3 regions of the Lelliottia sp. CFBP8978 genome follow, and region 2 is predicted to be linked to each of the others. Evidence: predicted binding sites of a transcription regulator. Region 2 holds the regulator's gene; each other region holds the start of a gene.
What was found. The regulator LexA, encoded in region 2, represses DNA repair genes until DNA is damaged. The targets are predictions, from matches to a motif close to TNCTGTATGTACATACAGNA.
Positions count from the first base shown of each region.

Region 1: rmuC (DNA recombination protein RmuC) is a predicted target of LexA. The motif match lies at 1,998-2,017, and genes of this name have one in related genera.
Region 3: sulA (SOS-induced cell division inhibitor SulA) is a predicted target of LexA. The motif match lies at 4,679-4,698, and genes of this name have one in related genera.

Region 1 covers NZ_CM188253.1:4,229,375-4,236,490, forward strand. The annotation lists gene ubiE (bifunctional demethylmenaquinone methyltransferase/2-methoxy-6-polyprenyl-1,4-benzoquinol methylase UbiE) at 1-430, opposite strand, end outside; gene rmuC (DNA recombination protein RmuC) at 497-1,954, opposite strand; gene udp (uridine phosphorylase) at 2,094-2,855, opposite strand; gene SOM82_RS19895 (dienelactone hydrolase family protein) at 3,107-3,913, shown strand; gene SOM82_RS19900 (beta-glucoside-specific PTS transporter subunit IIABC) at 4,093-5,904, shown strand; gene SOM82_RS19905 (glycoside hydrolase family 1 protein) at 5,904-7,116, shown strand, end outside.
Region 2 covers NZ_CM188253.1:256,190-263,305, reverse strand. The annotation lists gene SOM82_RS01185 (conjugal transfer protein TraF) at 1-632, opposite strand, end outside; gene SOM82_RS01180 (cupin domain-containing protein) at 804-1,292, opposite strand; gene zur (zinc uptake transcriptional repressor Zur) at 1,406-1,921, shown strand; gene SOM82_RS01170 (CsbD family protein) at 1,987-2,196, opposite strand; gene dinF (MATE family efflux transporter DinF) at 2,342-3,661, opposite strand; gene lexA (transcriptional repressor LexA) at 3,728-4,336, opposite strand; gene SOM82_RS01155 (diacylglycerol kinase) at 4,446-4,814, opposite strand; gene plsB (glycerol-3-phosphate 1-O-acyltransferase PlsB) at 4,969-7,116, shown strand, end outside.
Region 3 covers NZ_CM188253.1:1,606,425-1,613,540, reverse strand. The annotation lists gene helD (DNA helicase IV) at 1-1,165, opposite strand, end outside; gene SOM82_RS07435 (YccF domain-containing protein) at 1,289-1,735, shown strand; gene yccS (YccS family putative transporter) at 1,755-3,917, shown strand; gene SOM82_RS07425 (TfoX/Sxy family DNA transformation protein) at 3,871-4,500, opposite strand; gene sulA (SOS-induced cell division inhibitor SulA) at 4,719-5,228, shown strand; gene ompA (porin OmpA) at 5,586-6,641, shown strand; gene matP (macrodomain Ter protein MatP) at 6,704-7,116, opposite strand, start outside.

The sequences.
Region 1 (7,116 bases), 520 kb from region 2:
GCAGACCAAAAGAGATGGTGATGCAGTCGAAGGTGTTATCCGGGAATGGCAGCGCTTCGGCGTTAGCCTGAACATATTCCACATTACCGACAACGCCGATGTTACGCAGCTTTTCGCGGCCCATCTTCAGCATGGAATCGTTGATATCCGCCAGCACCACACGACCGGTCTCTCCTACCATACGGGAGAATTTTGCCGTCAAATCACCTGTGCCACCGGCTAAATCAAGCACGGTTTGACCACGGCGAACGCCGCTGCAGTCGATAGTGAAACGCTTCCACAAGCGATGAATACCGAATGACATCAGGTCATTCATCACATCGTACTTTGCCGCCACGGAATGAAATACGTGGGCCACCATGTCCGCTTTCTGCTCTTTGGCGACAGTCTGAAAGCCAAAGTGCGTTGTTTCTTGTGAATCTTCAACCATCTCAGTGCCTGCTAATCAGTCAAATGTCCGTGAAGTGTAACAGATTGGGCGCATTTGCCCTACGATTCAACCACCCTGAAAGAATCGTTCCGCCTGCATTTCGGGCGAGGCTTTCGCCGCTAAATCATTGTCTTCACGGCCCGAATGATGTTCGTTTACGCCATCGCGCAGACGATACTCCTCGTCCTGAGTCGTGGCCTGTTCAGCCAATTCCGGATTAATCTCGCGTTTGACCTCCACGCCCAGCGTGCGAAATGCCTCAGCCTGCGCCAGCAAGTTGCCGCGCCCAGAGGAGAGTTTTTTCATCGCCTGACGGTAGTTGTCTTGCGCGCGATCCAGGCTCTGCCCTACGGAAGACATATCATCCACGAACAGACGCATTTTGTCGTACAGCTTGCTGGCGCGATCGGCAATTTGCTGCGCGTTACGACTTTGATGCTCGTAGCGCCACAGATTAGCAATGGTGCGCAGCGCCACCAGCAACGTGGTGGGGCTCACCAGCATGATATTGTTTTTCAGCGCTTCGGTGATCAGCTCTGGCTGCCGGTCAAGCGCCAGTAAAAATGCCGGTTCCATCGGAATAAACATCAGCACATAGTCCAGCGAACGCAGACCGGGCAACTGCTGATAATCCTTACGGCCCAGCAGACGGATATGGTTGCGCACGGATGCAATGTGTTCCTGCAGCGCGGATTCGCGGGTGTAGTCATCTTCGGCGTTGAAGTAACGCTCGTAGGCCACCAGCGTCATTTTGGCATCGATCACCACGTCCTTACCCTGCGGCAGACGCACGATGACATCCGGTTGCATGCGCGAACGGGTCTCGGTTTCGATACTGACCTGCGTTTCGTACTCGTAGCCTTCGCGCAGACCAGAAGCCTCAAGAACCCGGGTCAGCACCACTTCGCCCCAGTTCCCCTGCGTTTTATTGTCGCCTTTCAGGGCGCGCGTCAGGTTGACCGCCTCCTGCGCCATTTGCGCATTCAACTGCTGGAGATTCCGGATTTCATGCGCCAGCGTGTGGCGCTCGCGCGCCTCCTGACCAAAGCTGTCCTGCACCTGGCGACGGAAACCGTCCAGCTGTTCACGCAGCGGCGTTAACAAGCTATTCAGGCTTTGGCGGTTTTGTTCATCGACGCGGCGATTGCTGTGCTCAAAAATGCGGTTGGCGAGATTTTCGAACTGCTCACTCAGACGCTGTTCGCTGTTGATCATCTGGCGAATTTTATCTTCTGCATGCAGTTGGGTGGATTCAAGGCGGGTGGTCACTTCGCGCAGATCCGCTTCTAATGAGGTGTTAATATCCCGCAGATTACGCAGTTCATTATTAAGTAATTCACACTCATCACGCCAGTGACTGCTCTGAGCAAACTGTTGTTTTGTCGCGCTTAACTCTGAAACGATCTCTTCACGTTCTGCCAGTTGATCGGCCTTATGCTGCGCATGCTGATAGCTTGCCGCCAGCCAGCCCATACCCGCACCAACCAGTGCAATTACCGCATAAATCAGGATAGAGATATCCACTACGCCCCCTGCATCAAATCATTACCAGCACAAAATAGAATTGTGCTGTATAAACGTCCAGTTTGAAAGGGTTTTCCTGCGAGGCGCTACGCAAAAAGAAAAGGCCGAACGTGTCGGCCTTTAACAGAATGAGGGGAGATTAGATCAGGCGGCGAGCCGCTTCGACCACGATTTTCACCGCGTGGCTTTCGGTCTGCTTCATGGTTTCGGCGTTCGGGATCTCCTGCTGGGTGCGGTTAACGATAACGCCCGCCACCATACCCGCACGCAGACCCTGGCTTGCGCACATGGTCAGAAGCGTTGCCGATTCCATTTCGTAGTTCATTACGCCCATTGACTGCCACTCTTCCATTGAGCCTTTGAAACGGCTCACGACGCGACCAGAGAAGGTGTCGTAACGCTCCTGGCCCGGGTAGAAGGTATCTGAAGAAGCGGTTACGCCAATGTGCGTGGTTGCGCCGATAGATTTTGCGGCTTCAACCAGTGCGGTAGTACATTCGAAATCCGCTACTGCCGGGAATTCCATTGGTGCAAAGTGCAGGCTTGCACCGTCCAGGCGTACAGAGGCCGTGGTGACCAGCACGTCGCCGACGTTGATATGCGGCTGAATAGCGCCAGTGGTGCCGATACGCAGGAAGGTGCGAATGCCCAGCTGCGCCAGCTCTTCGACAGCGATAGAGGTAGACGGGCCGCCGATACCGGTAGAACACACGATAACCGCTTTACCATCCAGCTCTGCGCGCCAGGTCGTGAATTCACGATGAGCGGCCAGTTTTACCGGCTTATCCATCAGCGCGGCGATCTTTTCCACACGCTCTGGATCGCCAGGGACGATAGCCAGCGTAGCCCCTTGTAAATCATTTTTAGTGAGGCCGAGATGAAAAACATCAGACTTGGACATAGGTGACTCCTCTGTGGGTCGGTTAGTCAGAAGAAGTAAAACGGTACTTTACAGAAGCAACACGCTCATTTTCGTGACACACCTCACCATGAATGAAAATGGTTGCAGTTAATTACCACAAAATAGTGATTTACATCACATTAACAAGTTATATCGTTCGCTGCTGCACAAAAGATAGCCCGTTTCGGGCACTGTGAGTTGTTAACTTGAGGTCTATATTTACCTTTGCGCTAACGGGTACGGAGAATACCATGACACAAAAGACCCATTTTGCACCTGCTGCAGCTCCTCTCGCATCGACCATCGTCTCCACTTCTGAAGAGGCCATACTGGCTGGCGAAACCTCGATCCCCTCGCAGGGTGACAATATGCCTGCGTACCACGCTCGCCCGAAAGAAGCGGAAGGTTCGCTGCCGATCGTCATCGTGGTCCAGGAAATTTTTGGCGTTCACGAACATATTCGCGATGTTTGCCGTCGCCTCGCGCTGGAAGGGTATCTGGCCGTTGCGCCAGAACTGTACTTTCGTCAGGGCGACCCGAATGACTACCACGATATACCGACACTGTTCAGCAATCTGGTCAGCAAAGTGCCGGACGCCCAGGTGCTCGCCGATCTCGATCATGTCGCCAGTTGGGCCGCCCGTAACGGCGGCGACCCGCATCGCCTGCTGGTGACCGGCTTTTGCTGGGGTGGACGAATCAGCTGGCTTTATGCCGCGCACAATCCGCAGCTCAAAGCTGCCGTGGCATGGTATGGAAAATTGGTGGGCGAGAAAACGCTGAACTCGCCCAAACACCCGGTTGATATCGCTACCGATCTCAATGCGCCGGTGCTCGGACTTTACGGTGGACAGGACACCAGCATTTCGCAGGAGAGTGTAGAGACGATGCGTCAGGCGCTTCGGGCTGCCAATGCGAAGACCGAAATTGTGGTTTATCCCGAGGCAGGCCATGCCTTTAATGCCGATTATCGCCCCAGTTACCATCAAGAATCGGCCAAAGATGGCTGGCAGCGTATGCTGGCATGGTTCAGGCAATATGGCGCCAAAAAGAGTTAAGCCGCTCACAAATTGGCGCAAGAAGCAGCGCGGCTGTTTGACTTTTAAACACAATTTAGTCGATATAAAAAGCACAGGCGTGTAACTACGATCCGTAGGCAAGACCTGAAGCCCATCTCTCCTTCCGGGGTGAGATGGGCTTCAGGTCTTTTTTTTTGCTCTGGAGACAGGGGCCAGACATGAATCATTTGCAGGCAGCACTGGACATCATCGCCCAGGTCGGTGGCGCTGAGAATATTGAACATATTGAGCACTGCTCGACCCGATTAAGACTCAGTCTGTATGACAACGGCAAAGTCAACGAGGCGGCACTGGCAAAAATTGACGGCGTGCTGGGCGTGCGCATTAATGTGCAATGTCAGGTCATCATCGGGCATGAGGTCGTTCAGGTGTACGAAGCGGTGCGATCTCTGGTGGGGTCACCGCAGAGCCATTCGCAGACGTCGACGGCAAAAGTCAGTCGTGGCGCACAAATCGTCGACTTTGTGATTAGCGTGTTCCAGCCGCTGGTTCCGGCCATTGCCGGCGGTGGCGTCCTGAAATCATTACTGCTGTTGCTGGATGTGCTGGGCTGGTTAAGCCGCGAGAGTTCCACCTATAAAGTGCTGGATAATATTGGCTCCGCCCCGCTCTATTTCCTGCCGATTCTGGTGGCGATTACCACTGCAACCAAGCTTAAAGTGAACGTACTGGTTGCCGTCTCCGCCGTGGCGGTGATGGTGCTACCGGCGATGACAAAGCAACTCGCTGAAGGCGCGGAGTTTATGTCGTTCGACCTGCGCAACGTGGCGTATGCCTCGCAGGTCTTCCCAGCCATTCTCTGCGTACTGTTTTATGCGCAGACCGAGAAACTGTTCAATCGCTACTCTCCCGGCGCGCTGAGGATTTTCCTTTCCCCTATGCTTTCCCTGCTGGTGACAGTGCCGGTGACGCTGCTGATTCTGGGCCCGCTGGGCTATGAACTCGGCGCCGGGCTGGCAACGGTGATTCTGTGGCTCTACGGCAAACTGGGATTTGTGGCGACGGGACTGCTCGCCGCAGCGCTGCCGTTTATGGTCGCCGCCGGAATGCATAAGCCGATGCTGCCTTATGCGGTCGCGTCGATGAGCCAGTTTGGGCGCGAGATGCTCTATTTACCCGCCTCGCTGGCGCACAATATTGCTGAATCCGGCGCTTGCCTGGCTATCGCGTTAAAAAGTAAAGACAAAGTCTTAAAGTCCACCGCGTTCTCGGCGGGCATCTCCGCGCTGTTTGGCATTACTGAGCCTGCGCTTTATGGCGTCACGCTGCTGAACAAAAAGGCGCTTTACAGCGTGATTTTGGGAAGCGTGGTCGGCGGCGCGTTTATCGGCTGGATGGCGATTGAGGCCTTTGCGCTGGTTGGGCCGGGCCTTGCCAGTATCTCAATGTTTGTCTCGCCGGATAATCCCCTGAATATCGTCTGGGCGTTTGCCGGGGCGGGGCTCTCTTTCGCGATCGCTTTTCTTAGCGCCTTGCTTCTGTGGCGCGACAAAGCACCTGAAATGGACTCACAGCTCACTTTTACCCGCCCTGTTGAGGGGCAGATCGTGCCACTGGAAAACGTCAATGACGATGTGTTCTCTCGCAAAATTATGGGCGATGGTGTCGCCATTATCCCTTCACAGGGTGTGCTTCGCGCCCCGGCGGACGGCACGGTCGTGAATGTCTTTGAAAGCGGCCACGCGCTGAGTCTCCTCACCGATGCAGGTGTGGAACTGATCTTCCATATTGGCATCGACACGATCACCTTACAGGGCAAAGGTTTCCAGCCACAGGTAAAAGAAGGCCAGCACGTCAAGTGCGGCGACACGCTGATTGAATTTTCTCTCGACACCATCACCGCTGCCGGACTCGATCCGGTGGTGATGATGGTTGTCACAAATGGCGAACGATTCTCGCTGACACCAGGCAGTAACGACGAAAAGAACCCTCATCCTCATATCATCATGACGCTTAAGGAGTCCGTGTAATGGATAAATCCCACCCGTTTCCGCAAGGTTTTTTATGGGGCGGCGCGATTGCCGCAAATCAGGCCGAAGGGGCATGGAACGTTGACGGCAAAGGGCCGTCAGTGGCAGACGCCATCACCTGGAAACCGAATCTGTCGTTAAAAGATTATGACGGCCATATGGCACTGACAGATGAAAATATTCAGGATGCCTTTGAAGGTCGGCACGACGAGCTGTACCCAAAGCGTCGCGGCATTGATTTTTATCACCGCTATAAAGAGGATATCGCTCTCTTTGCCGAAATGGGCTTTAAGGTGCTGCGTATTTCCATCGCCTGGTCACGTATTTTCCCCAACGGAGAAGATGACGCCCCAGACGAAGCCGGACTGCAGTTTTATGAGGAGATGTTCCGCGAGCTGCGCCGCCACAACATCGAACCGTTAGTGACGCTCTCCCATTACGAAATGCCGCTGGCCCTCAGCGAGAAGTACAACGGCTGGGTGCATCGCAACGTGGTCGACGCGTTTGTGCGCTTCAGTAACGTCTGTTTTGACCGCTATAAAGATCTGGTTCGCTACTGGCTGACCTTTAACGAGATCGACAGTATTCATCGCCATCCGTTTACCACCGCCGGTATCCGCGAAGAGAAAAGCCTGCCAGGCCGGGCGAAACAGGATATTTATCAGGGGCTGCACCACCAGTTTGTCGCTTCCGCGCTGGTGACGCGTGATTGCCACGCTAAAATCCCCGGCAGCCAGGTGGGTTGCATGCTCACGAAGCTCACCACCTATCCGCACAGCTGCCGTCCGCAAGACGTAGAAGCCACACTGAAGAAAAATCTCGAAAACTATTTCTATGCCGATGTGCAGGTGTTTGGCGAATATCCGCCGCTGATCCTGCGCGATCTGGCGAGCCGGGATATTCAGATCGAGATGCAGGCGGACGATCAGCAGATTTTAAAAGATCATACCGTCGATTTCGTCTCGTTCAGCTACTACATGTCGTTGACCGAATCGACACAGGCCGACGTTGAGCGCACCGCAGGTAATACCATTCTCGGTGTGAAAAACCCGTACCTGCCTGCGTCAGAGTGGGGCTGGCAGATCGACCCGGTAGGGTTAAAAATCTCGTTGCTTGAGCTTTACGATCGCTACCAGAAACCGCTCTTCATTGTTGAAAACGGTCTGGGAGCGAAAGATACAGTCGAGAACGGCAAAATCCACGACAGCTATC
Region 2 (7,116 bases):
AGGTTTTTAGTGATCTCATCCGAGCCGTTTAACGCGGCATCCAGCGCGACGCCTCCGGCCACAATTTTGCTGTTTTGAATGCCGCGCAGGTAATCAATATCCTGCTGATCGATAGATGAGCTGACGCGTGCGTGAGCATTGCCTTTCGCCACAAAGGCTACCGCCAGCACGTTATTGGGAATACTCACCGCAATTCCTGCACCTGCATTGGCACGGGCGGTTTTGCCTTTCAGGTTATTAAGTTCATCAGCCAGATCTTTCGCTGCGCTCTGGAACTGATTCACCGAGCCCAACGGATTAGCGATGATTTCAGCCGCCGTCAGGTTGCTGATCACGTCATCATAATGATCGACTTTGTCGCTAATATCGTCGATATCATCCTGAAGATTGTCTTTGTCTGTAATGCGTGCCCCAACAGAAGGCAAAATAACGGTAATGTCATCATCGGGTTTTGCTTTTGCCAGCAGTGCCGGGTTAATGAACGCTCCGCTACCGTAATTGCCTGATGCAACGCCCGTACCGCCCATCGCGTCGCTACGCGCTTCTGTCCAGGTATTGGCTGCTCCCGCCTCGTTTGCCATAAACAGGGAGACAGCGATGCTAACCACCGAAAATTTAAAATTTTTTTTCACAGTATGCTCGTCTTATAATCTGTTATTAAACAACCCCCGTCAGTTATCTCCCAAACGGGGACGAACTATTGCTGTGAATAAGAACCAAAAGACCCGCTATTTCCTTAAGTTAAATCATCCCTTTGGCCTGTTGTTATGTGTGACGGCCCTCAATATTTATAGAAGAGGATATTATTTTCGCCCAGGTTTTCCGTCGTGAGGGCCAAAAAATTGCGGCGGATGATCGACCCAGCGATCTTCTCGCGTGGCGGCATAAACCGGGTTTAGCGGATAGTAGATTCGATTATGCTTTTTGTTTGCCTCGCCCACGACCAGCAGTCGTACTTCGTCATCAGTGTTATTGATAAAGGTATGGCACACACCGGTTCCGGCCGGAAAACCGACGCTGTCGCCCGGCTCCAGCTTCCACAGGTAGCCATTTATCCACGCCTGCGGATATCCCTCAATGACATAGATAAACTCTTCTTCATCGCTTTCTGCATGAGGGTAAGAGGTACGACGGCCTGGCGGCAATCGCTCATGATGGATACCGATACGCCCGAGTCCAAGCTTGCGGGCCAGCGGGGCGCCAATGGCAAAACGTTCGTCGCTATCGGGATAGGTTGAGTCATCAGCGCCCTCGACGTCGCGCCAGTGTTTGATGCAGTCAGGTCTTTTCATAAGGGTTTCTCGTGTTGCGATGGCTCAGGTATAGCACACTGTGGTGGATCTCGGCGTTTTGAGCAGAACATGGTAAAGTGAGCGTTTCCCGTCAATTTGATTCGAGGTGCTATATGGATAAGACCACGATGCAGGAGCTGTTAGCGCAAGCTGAAAAGCTCTGCGCGCAACGCAATGTGCGCCTGACCCCGCAGCGCCTTGAAGTCTTGCGTTTGATGAGCCTGCAACCCGGTGCCATCAGCGCCTATGATTTACTCGATTTATTGCGTGAAAGCGAGCCACAGGCAAAACCCCCCACCGTCTATCGGGCGCTGGATTTTCTGCTGGAACAGGGTTTTGTGCATAAAGTTGAATCAACAAACAGCTATGTGCTTTGCCATCTGTTCGATCAACCGACGCATACGTCCGCCATGTTTATCTGCGATCGCTGTGGAGTGGTCAAAGAAGAGGGTGCAGAGGGTGTGGAAGATATTATGCATTCGCTGGCCGCGAAAATGGGATTTGCCCTTCGCCACAATGTGATTGAGGCGCACGGCTTATGCTCAGCCTGTGTGGAAGTAGAAGCCTGTCGCCACCAGAGCGATTGCCAGCACGATCATTCGATACTGGTAAAGAAAAAGCCGCGTTAACGTAAGCGGGCGGCATAAGCCGCCCTCAGAGATCGTACATCCATGTACGTTCGGGTAGAACTCATTTACCAGCGGTAGTCGTTGCGTTTTTCCCAGTCAACAACCTCTTTTTCCGCCTGGTCTTTCGCGTAGCCATATCGTTCCTGAATCTTACCGACAAGCTGTTCGCGTTTACCTTCAATGACGGTTACGTCATCGTCGGTCAGTTTACCCCACTGTTCTTTCGCTTTACCTTTGAACTGTTTCCAGTTACCGCCGATTTCGTCTTTATTCATAATCAATTCCTCATCGTTCGGTTATCAAGTAAATTCGTATCGTCCGTTACGTTCATTTCCTGCTGGACGTGATAATAATTGTAGATAAGGATTCGGTATGCGTGTTGAGATTCAGAATCTTTAACCATTTCGCCGAACGAAGCCACTATGGGAACCAGGTATTTTTGCGCCAGTGACGACGCCAGATAAGGGCCAGCGACAGGCCCCGCAGCGCCAGAAATACGGCCAGAGCCAGCCACAAACCGTGGTTTCCGAGCCACGGAAGTGTCAACAGGGTTAAGGCGAAGCCCGCTGCCGCCACGGCCATGCTGTTGCGCATTTCCGCGCCGCGCGTCGCGCCAATAAACATACCATCCAGCAAATAGCACCAGACCCCCACCACCGGCAACAAGACCTGCCAGAAGATGTAATGACTCGCCAGCTCGCGTAACTCAGGCAATGTGGTCAGTAGCGCCACAATGTGATTACCAAATAAGGCATAGCTCAGCGCAAAAACGAGCGCCACCAGGCCAGATTGCCTGCACGCGGCACGCCACACGTCCTGCAATTGCCCCGCTTGCCGCGCACCGTAGGCTTGCCCGGAATGGGCTTCTACGGCGTAGGCAAAGCCATCCAGCGCGTAGGCCGTGAAGGTCAGTAACGTCATGAGTACGGCATTGACGGCCACGATCTCTGGACCTAAACGCGCGCCAAAAACCGTCAGCGCGCCAAAGCAGAGCTGTAGCAGCAACGAGCGCAGCATGATGTCGCGGTTCAGCGCCAGCAGTTTACGAATATTGCCACGCCACGCAGTTTTGAGCATCGTCAGCGAGATGCCACGCATCGCGAGCACCCGTTTAACCATCCACAAGCCGATGAAAAATGTGCCGTATTCTGCCACGACGGTCGCCAGAGCCGCCCCCTGCACATTCATGTGCAGGCCCATCACCAGCCACAAATCGAGAACAATATTGAGGAGATTTCCTACCACCAGCAGGATCACCGGCGCCCGGGCATACTGAACGCCAAGCAACCAGCCGAGCAGCACCAGATTCGCCAGGGAGGCCGGAGCGCTGAGCCAGCGGATAGCCAGAAAACGTCGCGCTTGCTCCAGCACGGCTTCGCTCCCGCCCACAATCTGCAACGCCAGATCGATCAGGGGAGTACGCAACAGCACAATCAGCAAACCTGCACCCAGGGCGAGGATCAGCGGCTGAACCAGCGCCCGTGCCAGACGCCGCGGATCTTTGGCGCCAAAAGCCTGAGCGGTAAGCCCCGTCGTGCTCATGCGCAAAAAGAGGAGCAGCATGAAGAGGAAACTGGTCGCCGTAGCGCCGATCGCTACGCCTCCCAGATAAACCGGAGAGTCCAGATGACCAATGACAGCCGTATCGACCAGACCGAGAAGGGGTACGGTGATATTGGAGAAGATCATGGGCAGGGCGAGACGCCACAATGCCTTGTCTGAAGAGGTCAGCAGAGACATGAGCAATTACCGGGAAGGGAAGAACACAGCCAGGCTGCGGTGGGACCACAGCCTGTCAGAGAGAAATTACAGCCACTCACCATTACGGATAACGCCAACTGCCAGCCCTTCAATAGTGAAAGTCTGCTCGCGCAAATCCACAACAATCGGAGAGAACTCGCTGTTTTCTGGCAACAACTGAACAGAGTTACCCTGTTTTTTCAGTCGCTTAACCGTAACTTCGTCGTCAATACGCGCAACAACAACCTGCCCGTTACGCACATCCTGCGTTTTATGTACTGCCAACAGATCGCCATCCAGGATACCGATATCCTTCATGGACATACCGCTGACGCGCAGCAGGAAATCAGCACTCGGTTTAAACATTCCAGGATCGACCTGATAATGCCCTTCGATATGTTGCTGTGCCAGCAAAGGCTCACCCGCTGCAACGCGCCCCACGAGTGGCAGGCCTTCTTCTTCTTCCACCAGCAGACGGATGCCGCGTGAAGCGCCGGAGACAATCTCAAGGACGCCTTTACGTGCCAGCGCTTTGAGGTGCTCTTCAGCGGCATTTGGAGAACGGAAGCCCAGGCGCTGTGCGATTTCCGCACGCGTCGGGGGCATTCCCGTCTGGCTGATATGATCTCTGATCAGATCAAACACCTCTTGCTGTCTGGCCGTTAACGCTTTCATTCCGCCCCCTGGGTGTATATACAGTTATGCTGTGAGTATATACAGTCAAAGGTGAATTTGGAACCAAAAACTGCACAAAAAACCAGAGACTTATTTGAATCTGGAAGGCTTATCGAAAATGTGACCAAAGAAGCGTGCCCCAGGTGATGGCAGCGATGATAATCGCCAGCAACACGGCGGCAGAACCCATGTCTTTCGCACGGCCTGAGAGCTCGTGGAAATCAGAACCGATACGATCCACCACCGCTTCAATAGCACTGTTGAGAATTTCCACTATCATCACCAGAAGAACCGAACCAATGAGCAGAACGCGGGTGATCGCATCCACATCAAGGAAACAGGCGATGATCACCGCGATGATGGCGGCAACCCCTTCCTGGCGGAAAGCAGCCTCATTGATCCATGCGGCGCGGAAACCTTTCCATGAATATCCGGCAGCTTTGATGATTCGGGTTAACCCAGTGGTATTATTGGCCATTAAAAGAACCTTTTCTTAGATTTAGCGTCAATCACTCTCGCTGCGACGCGTATCGCCGCAGCCTGAAGTATGACGGGTAACAACAGAAATTTTGCGCGCTTTCTGTTATCCTTGCGCCGCAATTGCATTATTAACCAGAGGCTTTACATCGTTTATGTCCGGCTGGCCACGAATTTACTACAAATTACTTAATTTACCATTAAGCGTCCTGGTAAAAAGTAAGTCTATCCCGGCGGAACCTGCGCTGGAATTAGGGCTCGATACCTCGCGCCCTATTATGTACGTTTTGCCTTACAACTCGAAGGCAGACTTACTGACGCTGCGCGCCCAATGTCTGGCGCACGACTTACCCGATCCGCTTGAACCCCTTGAGGTCGATGGCACTCTGCTGCCACGCTACGTGTTTATTCACGGCGGGCCTCGCGTGTTTACCTATTACACGCCGAAGGAAGAGTCCATCAAGCTGTTCCACGACTACCTCGATCTGCACCGCAGCAACCCCGATCTGGATGTCCAGATGGTGCCGGTGTCGGTGATGTTTGGTCGTCGTCCGGGACGTCAGAAAGGCGAAGAAAATCCGCCACTGCGTATGCTTAACGGCATTCAAAAATTCTTTGCCGTTTCATGGTTGGGACGCGACAGTTTTGTGCGTTTCTCGCCGTCCGTCTCCTTGCGCCGCATGGCTGACGAACACGGTACCGATAAAATCATCGCGCAAAAACTGGCCCGCGTCGCCCGTATGCACTTCGCCCGTCAGCGCCTGGCGGCCGTTGGGCCACGCCTGCCCGCGCGTCAGGATCTGTTTAATAAACTGCTGGCATCCAAAGCGATTGCCCGCGCGGTTGAAGATGAAGCGCGCAGCAAGAAAATCTCTCACGAGAAAGCCCAGCAGAACGCTATCGCCCTGATGGAAGAGATTGCGGCGAATTTCTCGTATGAAATGATCCGCCTGTCTGACCGTATCCTGAGCTTTACCTGGAACCGTCTCTATCAGGGGATTAACGTCCATAACGCCGAGCGCGTGCGCCAGCTGGCTCACGACGGTCACGAGATCGTCTATGTGCCCTGCCACCGCAGCCACATGGATTATCTGCTGCTTTCGTACGTGCTTTATCACCAGGGGCTGGTGCCGCCGCACATTGCTGCCGGTATCAACCTGAATTTCTGGCCAGCAGGCCCGATTTTCCGCCGCCTGGGCGCGTTCTTTATCCGCCGTACCTTCAAGGGCAATAAGCTCTATTCCACCGTGTTCCGCGAATATCTGGGCGAGCTGTTCAGCCGCGGCTATTCCGTTGAATACTTTGTCGAAGGTGGGCGTTCGCGCACCGGCCGACTGCTTGATCCTAAAACCGGTACGCTGTCGATGACCATTCAGGCGATGCTGCGTGGCGGCACGCGCCCAATCACGTTAGTGCCTATTTACATCGGCTACGAGCACGTGATGGAAGTGGGTACTTACGCCAAAGAGTTGCGCGGCGCGACCAAAGAGAAAGAGAGCCTGCCGCAGATGCTGAAAGGCCTGAGCAAACTGCGTAATCTTGGTCAGGGCTACGTGAACTTTGGCGAACCGATGCCGCTGATGACCTATCTGAATCAGCATGTGCCGGAATGGCGCGAATCTATCGATCCGATCGAGGCGATTCGTCCTGCGTGGCTGACGCCGACGGTTAACAGCATCGCCGCCGATTTGATGGTGCGCATTAACAACGCCGGGGCGGCTAACGCCATGAACCTGTGCGTTACGGCGCTGCTGGCATCGCGTCAGCGTTCCCTAACGCGTGAACAGCTGACCGAACAGCTCGACTGCTATCTGAGCATTATGCGTAATGTTCCGTACTCTACCGACTCTACCGTTCCTTCTACCACCGCGGGTCAACTGATCGATCACGCGCTGCAGATGAACAAGTTTGAAGTCGAGAAAGATACGATTGGCGATATCATCATTCTGCCGCGCGAGCAGGCGGTACTGATGACGTACTATCGCAACAACATCACCCATATGCTGATGTTGCCGTCGCTGATGGCCGCGATCATCACCCAACATCGTCGCATCTCCCGTCAGGAATTGCTGCGCCATGTTGAAACGCTCTACCCGATGCTGAAAGCGGAGCTGTTCCTGCGCTGGAGCAAAGAGGAGCTGGCAATTGAGCTGGATAAACTGACGGAAGAGTTGCTCCGCCAGGGTCTGCTGACGGTGAAAGATGACGAGCTGCTGATCAATCCATCACGCTCCCGCACGCTGCAACTGCTGGCAGCGGGCGCACGCGAGACGCTGCAACGCTACGCGATCACCTTCTGGCTG
Region 3 (7,116 bases), 1.4 Mb from region 2:
CGCGTTTCGAGAACAGCGCGCGCACGTCTTCTGGCGCACTCTCGATCATCTCGGCCTGCGAACCACCGTGCATTCTTATCAGACTGACCCATCGATCCAGGCGTGGGCCCAGCCGACGCGCCAGTTTCTCGTCCTGCCAGAAACTGCCTTCCGGAACCGTCCACTCCAGCTCCTCTTCCAGCCACTGACGCCAGCCCTTCGCCTGAGCCTTTTTCTCACTACACTGCTGCTGCCATGTCTTAATAAACAGAGACAGTCGGGCTCCGGTATCATTTTCCAGCTTACTGATTACCGGGGCTTTTTTACTACCCTGCTGGATAATATGCAGTGCGAGGGCATGAAACGTTCTGGCAGAAATGTCGTTGGTATGAAGCCGCGACTGGATTCGCTCATCCATTTCCTGCGCAGCCTTTCGGCCAAATGCCAGCAATAAAATTTGCTCAGGTGTGGCTTCACCTCTGGCCAATAGCCAACCAGCACGCGCCACCAGCACCGAGGTCTTGCCGCTGCCCGCCCCGGCAAGCACCAAAAGCGAATGCTCACCATTCACCACCGCACGCGCCTGAGCCGGATTTAAGGGTGAAGATTCGATATGGCTAAAGAAATCCGCATGTTGAGTCAGCATCTCATCGGTCCAGGCCTGATTATGCTCCAGCCTGCTGCGCTCAATATCAGTCAACCATGCTTTGCACTGACGCCATGCGTCGCGACAATTTTCAAACTCGTCAAGTCGTGAAACAGGCAAGGGCAGCGCAGTCAATGCCTGCTGAATACGCTGTTGCATCCCGGCGGTCTGCGCACGAGTGAGCCATTTCTTTTGTTCATGACTTTGGGCGATATCGTCTAAGACCTGGCGGAGAACCTGCTCAGCGACCTTGCTCATCTCGTCGCTCCATTGCTGCCAGAGCATATTCAGATGATGATGGAAGCGCTGCGTTTCAGCCCACTCAGTCCCGTGCAGGCGAACCACTTTCTCTGCCGGAAGAACGAATTCCAGCTCGCCCCATACCAAACCGCGCTTGCAATGAATGGCCAACAACTGATTGAAAGGAATAAGATATTCGTGGCGAACGCCTGAGACTTTCACGCCGGCGTTAAGCAGCACAACCTTATCGTACGGATGTTGCGCCAGGCGCTTGCCTAATGATGTTGCTTTTAGTTCCATGTCCAGCCTGATCCACGAAGTGATATTTTGTTCATTAGTTTAACCGCCAGTTTTCAGGTGCTCCAGCCTAAAAAAACGTTACAATCATCAGGCGTTAATCATATCGAAAGGAAGTGAAAGTATATGCGTACCGTTCTGAATATTTTGAATTTTGTCCTTGGCGGTTTTGCCACCACGCTTTCCTGGCTTTTCGCCACGCTGGTGAGCGTCGTTCTGATCTTTACGCTTCCGCTAACGCGCTCATGCTGGGAAATTACCAAACTTTCTTTTGTCCCATACGGTAACGAAGCCGTTCATGTTGATGAACTCAACCCCGGCAATAAAAACGCCCTGATGAATACCGGTGGTACATTACTGAACATTTTATGGCTGATTTTCTTTGGCTGGTGGTTATGCCTGATGCACATCGCGGTGGGTATTACACAATGTATTTCGATTATTGGTATTCCGGTGGGCATTGCTAACTTCAAGATTGCGGCTATTGCGCTGTGGCCCGTCGGTCGCCGGGTGGTCGCTGTGGAAGTCGCCCAGGCAGCACGCGAAGCCAGTGCTCGCGCTCGTTTTCAGTAAATAAGGATAAGCGGCTCTCATGCTAAGCCCATTGCTTCGCAGATACACATGGAACAGTGCCTGGCTCTATAACGTCAGGATTTTCATTGCGCTTTGCGGCGCAGCAGCCCTTCCCTGGTGGCTCGGCGAGGTGAAGCTAACCATTCCGCTCACGCTTGGAGTGGTGGCGGGCGCGCTTGCCGATCTTGACGACCGGCTGGCCGGGCGTCTGCGCAATCTGGTGATTACACTGGTTTGTTTTTTCATCGCTTCCGCCTCGGTGGAACTGCTCTTCCCCTGGCCGTGGCTGTTTGCCCTGGGGTTGATGATTTCTACCAGCGGTTTCATCCTGCTGGGTGGGCTTGGACAGCGCTACGCCACCATCGCCTTTGGCGCCCTTCTGATTGCGATTTATACCATGCTGGGGGTCTCACTTTACGACCAGTGGTATCAACAACCGCTACTGCTCTTGCTGGGGGCTATCTGGTATAACCTGCTCACTTTAACCGGACATCTTCTTTTTCCAATTCGCCCTCTGCAGGACAACCTCGCCAGAAGTTACGAACAGCTGGCGCATTATCTTGAACTAAAATCCCGACTGTTCGATCCCGACATTGAAGAAGAGAGTCAGGCACCGCTTTACGATTTGGCGCTGGCAAACGGGCAACTGGTCACGACGTTAAATCAGACTAAAGCGTCACTGCTCACGCGCCTGCGCGGCGATCGTGGTCAGCGTGGAACACGACAAACTTTGCATTACTACTTTGTTGCTCAGGATATTCATGAACGCGCCAGCTCTTCGCATATCCAGTACGCTGCGCTGCGCGAGAAATTTCGCTATAGCGACGTGATGTTCCGTTTTCAGCGATTGCTGTCGATGCAGTCCCAGGCGTGCCAGCAACTGGCCCGCTCTATTTTGCTCCGAACACCTTACCAGCACGATCCCCGCTTTGAGCGCGCGTTTACTCATCTTGATGCGGCGCTGGATCGCGTTCAGGCCAGCGGAACATCACCAGAACAAATGAAAGCGCTGGGGTTCTTACTGAATAACTTACGAGCGATAGATGCGCAGCTTGCCACTATCGAGTCTGAACATGCGTTAGTGATTTCAGGTAACGATGCCGAAAACCAGCTTGCCGATGATAGTCCGCATAGCGCGTCGGATATGTGGCTGCGTCTCAGCCGAAACTTCACCCCGGAGTCGGCGCTGTTTCGCCACGCCGTGCGGATGTCTGCGGTGCTATGCGTAGGTTACGCTTTTATCCAGATTACTGGTTTGCACCACGGCTACTGGATTTTGCTCACCAGTCTGTTTGTCTGTCAGCCAAACTATAACGCAACCCGCCACAGGCTGGCGCTACGCGTTATCGGCACACTGGTGGGCGTTGCTATCGGTCTTCCCGTACTCTTCTTTGTTCCCTCTGTTGAAGGGCAACTGATCCTGATCGTCATTACCGGCGTGCTATTCTTCGCATTCCGTAACGTTCAGTATGCTCATGCCACCATGTTTATCACGCTGCTGGTTTTACTGTGCTTCAATCTTTTAGGCGAAGGATTCGAGGTCGCTCTACCGCGCGTTTTCGACACGCTGATTGGCTGCGGGATTGCCTGGGCGGCGGTGAGTTTTATCTGGCCGGACTGGCGTTTTCGCAATTTGCCGCGCGCGCTGGAACTCGCTATCAATGCCAACTGTCGGTATCTGGATGCGATCCTTGAGCAATATCACCAGGGCCGCGACAATCGTCTGGCCTATCGCATTGCCAGACGTGACGCGCATAACCGCGATGCGGAACTGGCGTCGGTGGTTTCAAACATGTCAACGGAGCCGCGAGCGACCGCAGAAATTCGTGAAGTCGCGTTTCGCCTGCTCTGTTTGAACCATACCTTCACCAGTTATATTTCTACATTAGGGGCTCATCGTGAGCAACTAAGCCATCCTGGCATCCTCGCGCTGCTGGATGACGCCGTATGCTACGTCGATGATGCCCTTCATCATCGTCCTGTCGATGAGTCACGCGTCCGAAAGGCAATTGATGAGCTGAGTCAACGTATTGCTCATTTCGATCCCGGAACAGACAACAAAGCGCCGCTTGTGCTGCAGCAAATAGGTTTGCTCATCGCACTGTTGCCTGAAATCTGTCGATTACAGCAGCAGATTACTGGCTACCGGAATGACTATCAGTCGGAACAGGAAGCGCATTAAACCACTCAGTTAACTCCCGACGTCTGCCTGTCGGGAGGGCTGCCTGATGCAACCCTTCAATCGCCCCCTCCAGTGCAAACAACATCTTGATACTGAGATGTTTATTATTGGCTCTGAGTTTCAACCAGCTCTCCTCGGCACCCAGCGTGCGGAGGATGGCTTCGCTGGTAATCCCTGCCTCGCAAAGAAGGACTTCAATCTGAAAGGTCAAATTAGGCAGATCTTTAAGACGAAGCCGCTGATGACGCTGGTAGCGGTCCTCTCGGGCAGCCTCCAGAGCGAAACTTGAGAGTTGCAGTAGTTGCGAACGGTCTTGCCATAAACCGTCATCAACACGGTAATAGTTCAGCAGTATTGGCCGACCACGTTTTACCAACGTTAAATAGGAAGAGGCATGTTTCACACAGTACGGGGCACTTTGTTCACAGGCTCGCAGATAGAGCTCCCCATTGGCCACCATCGCGAAGACGGCCTCATCAATAGCCAATGTATATCCCCCAAAAAGGGCACGATGATGTATTTCCCCTAATGGGGAGAGGTATTCCTGGGATGCATAGATCCGTTCATAAGATATCTTTTTCATGATATTCACCATATAAATCATAGAGTAACAACCATTTTTTCTTACTACCGGATCCGTTAGCAGGAAAATAGGCAACTTATCGTCATACGGCAAGATGATTTTTCGTGATAGGCCGATCTAAAACGAAATTTGCGAGACGCTTTCAGAAAATGAGGTTGATCTTTAGTCGGACAGGGGTTACTGTATATCCATACAGTAACTACAGGGCTGGAATGATTATGCACACTTCAGGCTATGCAAATCGCTCAACATCTTTTTCTTCTTCCACTGGCAATGGCACGCAAAATACTTCCGGGCGTGTTTCTACCGGGTTGATTAGTGAGGTGGTATATCGTGAAGACCAGCCCATGATGACACAATTGCTACTTTTGCCGCTTTTACAGCAGCTTGGACAGCAATCTCGCTGGCAGCTCTGGTTGACTCCGCAGCAAAAATTGAGTCGCGAATGGGTCCAGTCAGCGGGTTTGCCGCTCACAAAGGTAATGCAAATCAGCCAAATTGCGCCCTGCCATACCGTCGACTCCATGGTTCGCGCATTGCGCACAGGGAATTACAGCGTAGTGATCGGCTGGCTGTCAGATGAATTGACGGAAGAGGAACATTTTCGCCTGGCAGAAGCGGCTGAAGAAGGTGACGCGATCGGTTTCATTATGCGTCCGGTTCGTCCTGGTTCTTTCGGCAGAGGACAGCTGTCCGGTCTAAAAATTCACTCTAATTTGTATCATTGAGCAAATTTAAGAGTATTCCTGGAATTTTTTTTCGACATCCAGACACACAATTGGTTCCATAACTGAAAACATCGACAAAGCTTGTGTGGCGCGGTTCCCGTTAATTTTACTGCATAAAATCTGCCCTCGAAATGTTAAATATTATGTATACGGAAATTTTTTTTTCATATGCCTGACGGAGTTCACACTTGTAAGTTTTCAAGTACGTTGTAGACTTTACATCGCCAGGGGTGCTCGGTCTAAGCCGAAGATATCGGTAGAGTTACTAGTTTGAGCTCGCCCCCCGGTGAAGGATTTAACCGTGATTTCTCGACGAGATCTTCATGGCGATTTTTGGATGATAACGAGGCGCAAAAAATGAAAAAGACAGCTATCGCGATTGCAGTGGCACTGGCTGGCTTCGCTACCGTAGCGCAGGCCGCTCCGAAAGATAATACCTGGTATGCAGGTGGCAAACTGGGCTGGTCTCAGTTCCACGACACTGGCTGGTACAACAGCCAGCTGAACAACGATGGTCCAACTCACGAAAGCCAGCTCGGTGCAGGTGCGTTTGGTGGCTATCAGGTTAACCCGTATGTTGGTTTTGAAATGGGTTACGACTGGTTAGGTCGTATGCCATACAAAGGCGACAACGTTAACGGCGCATTCAAAGCTCAAGGCGTACAGCTGACCGCTAAACTGGGTTACCCAGTTGCTGACGATCTGGACGTATACACCCGTCTGGGCGGCATGGTATGGCGCGCTGACTCCAGCAACAGCATTGCTGGCGACGACCACGACACTGGCGTATCTCCAGTATTCGCTGGCGGCGTAGAGTGGGCTATGACCCGTGACATCGCTACCCGTCTGGAATACCAGTGGGTTAACAACATCGGCGACGGTAACACCGTTGGCGTTCGTCCTGACAATGGCATGCTGAGCGTGGGTGTTTCCTACCGCTTTGGCCAGCAGGAAGAAGCAGCTCCGATCGTTGCTCCTGCTCCAGCCCCAGCTCCAGAAGTACAGACCAAGCACTTCACTCTGAAGTCTGACGTTCTGTTCAACTTCAACAAAGCGACTCTGAAACCAGAAGGTCAGCAGGCACTGGATCAGCTGTACACCCAGCTGAGCAACCTTGACCCGAAAGACGGTTCAGTAGTGGTTCTGGGCTTCACCGACCGTATCGGTTCTGACGCTTACAACCAGGGTCTGTCCGAGAAACGTGCTCAGTCTGTAGTAGATTACCTGGTATCTAAAGGTATCCCTGCTAACAAGATCTCTCCACGTGGTATGGGCGAATCCAACCCAGTGACTGGCAATACCTGTGACAACGTGAAACCTCGCGCTGCACTGATCGACTGCCTGGCACCAGATCGTCGCGTAGAGATCGAAGTTAAAGGTATCAAAGACGTTGTAACTCAGCCTGCGGCATAAGTTATCGTCTAAAAAAAACCCCGCAATGCGGGGTTTTTTATTGCCTGAAGAAAAGTGAGAGACTATTTTTTGCCTAACATAGCCTGAAGATCGTTCTTCAACGTGGACATCTGACTGGCATACTTCTCTTTGTGTTCCGCATCTTCAATCAGCTGTACGATAGTTTCCGAAAGCGTTTTTCCTCGTCGCTGAGCCAACCCGGCCAATCGCTGCCAAACCATAAATTCAAGATCGATAGACTTCTTACGCGTATGCTGATGCTCCGCATTAAAGTGCCGTTTACGGCGAGCGCGGATAGTCTGTTTCATGCGGTTCATCAGGGCCGGATTGATATGTTTTTCTATCCAGCTATTAACCTGAATGGGTTCATTCTCGAGCGTCAGCAATAAATCTACCGCTTCTTTTGCAGCACTGGCTTCGATGTAGCAGGTGATCAGCTCCCCTTCCCGGTGCTTTTTGACCAGATACTTCCATT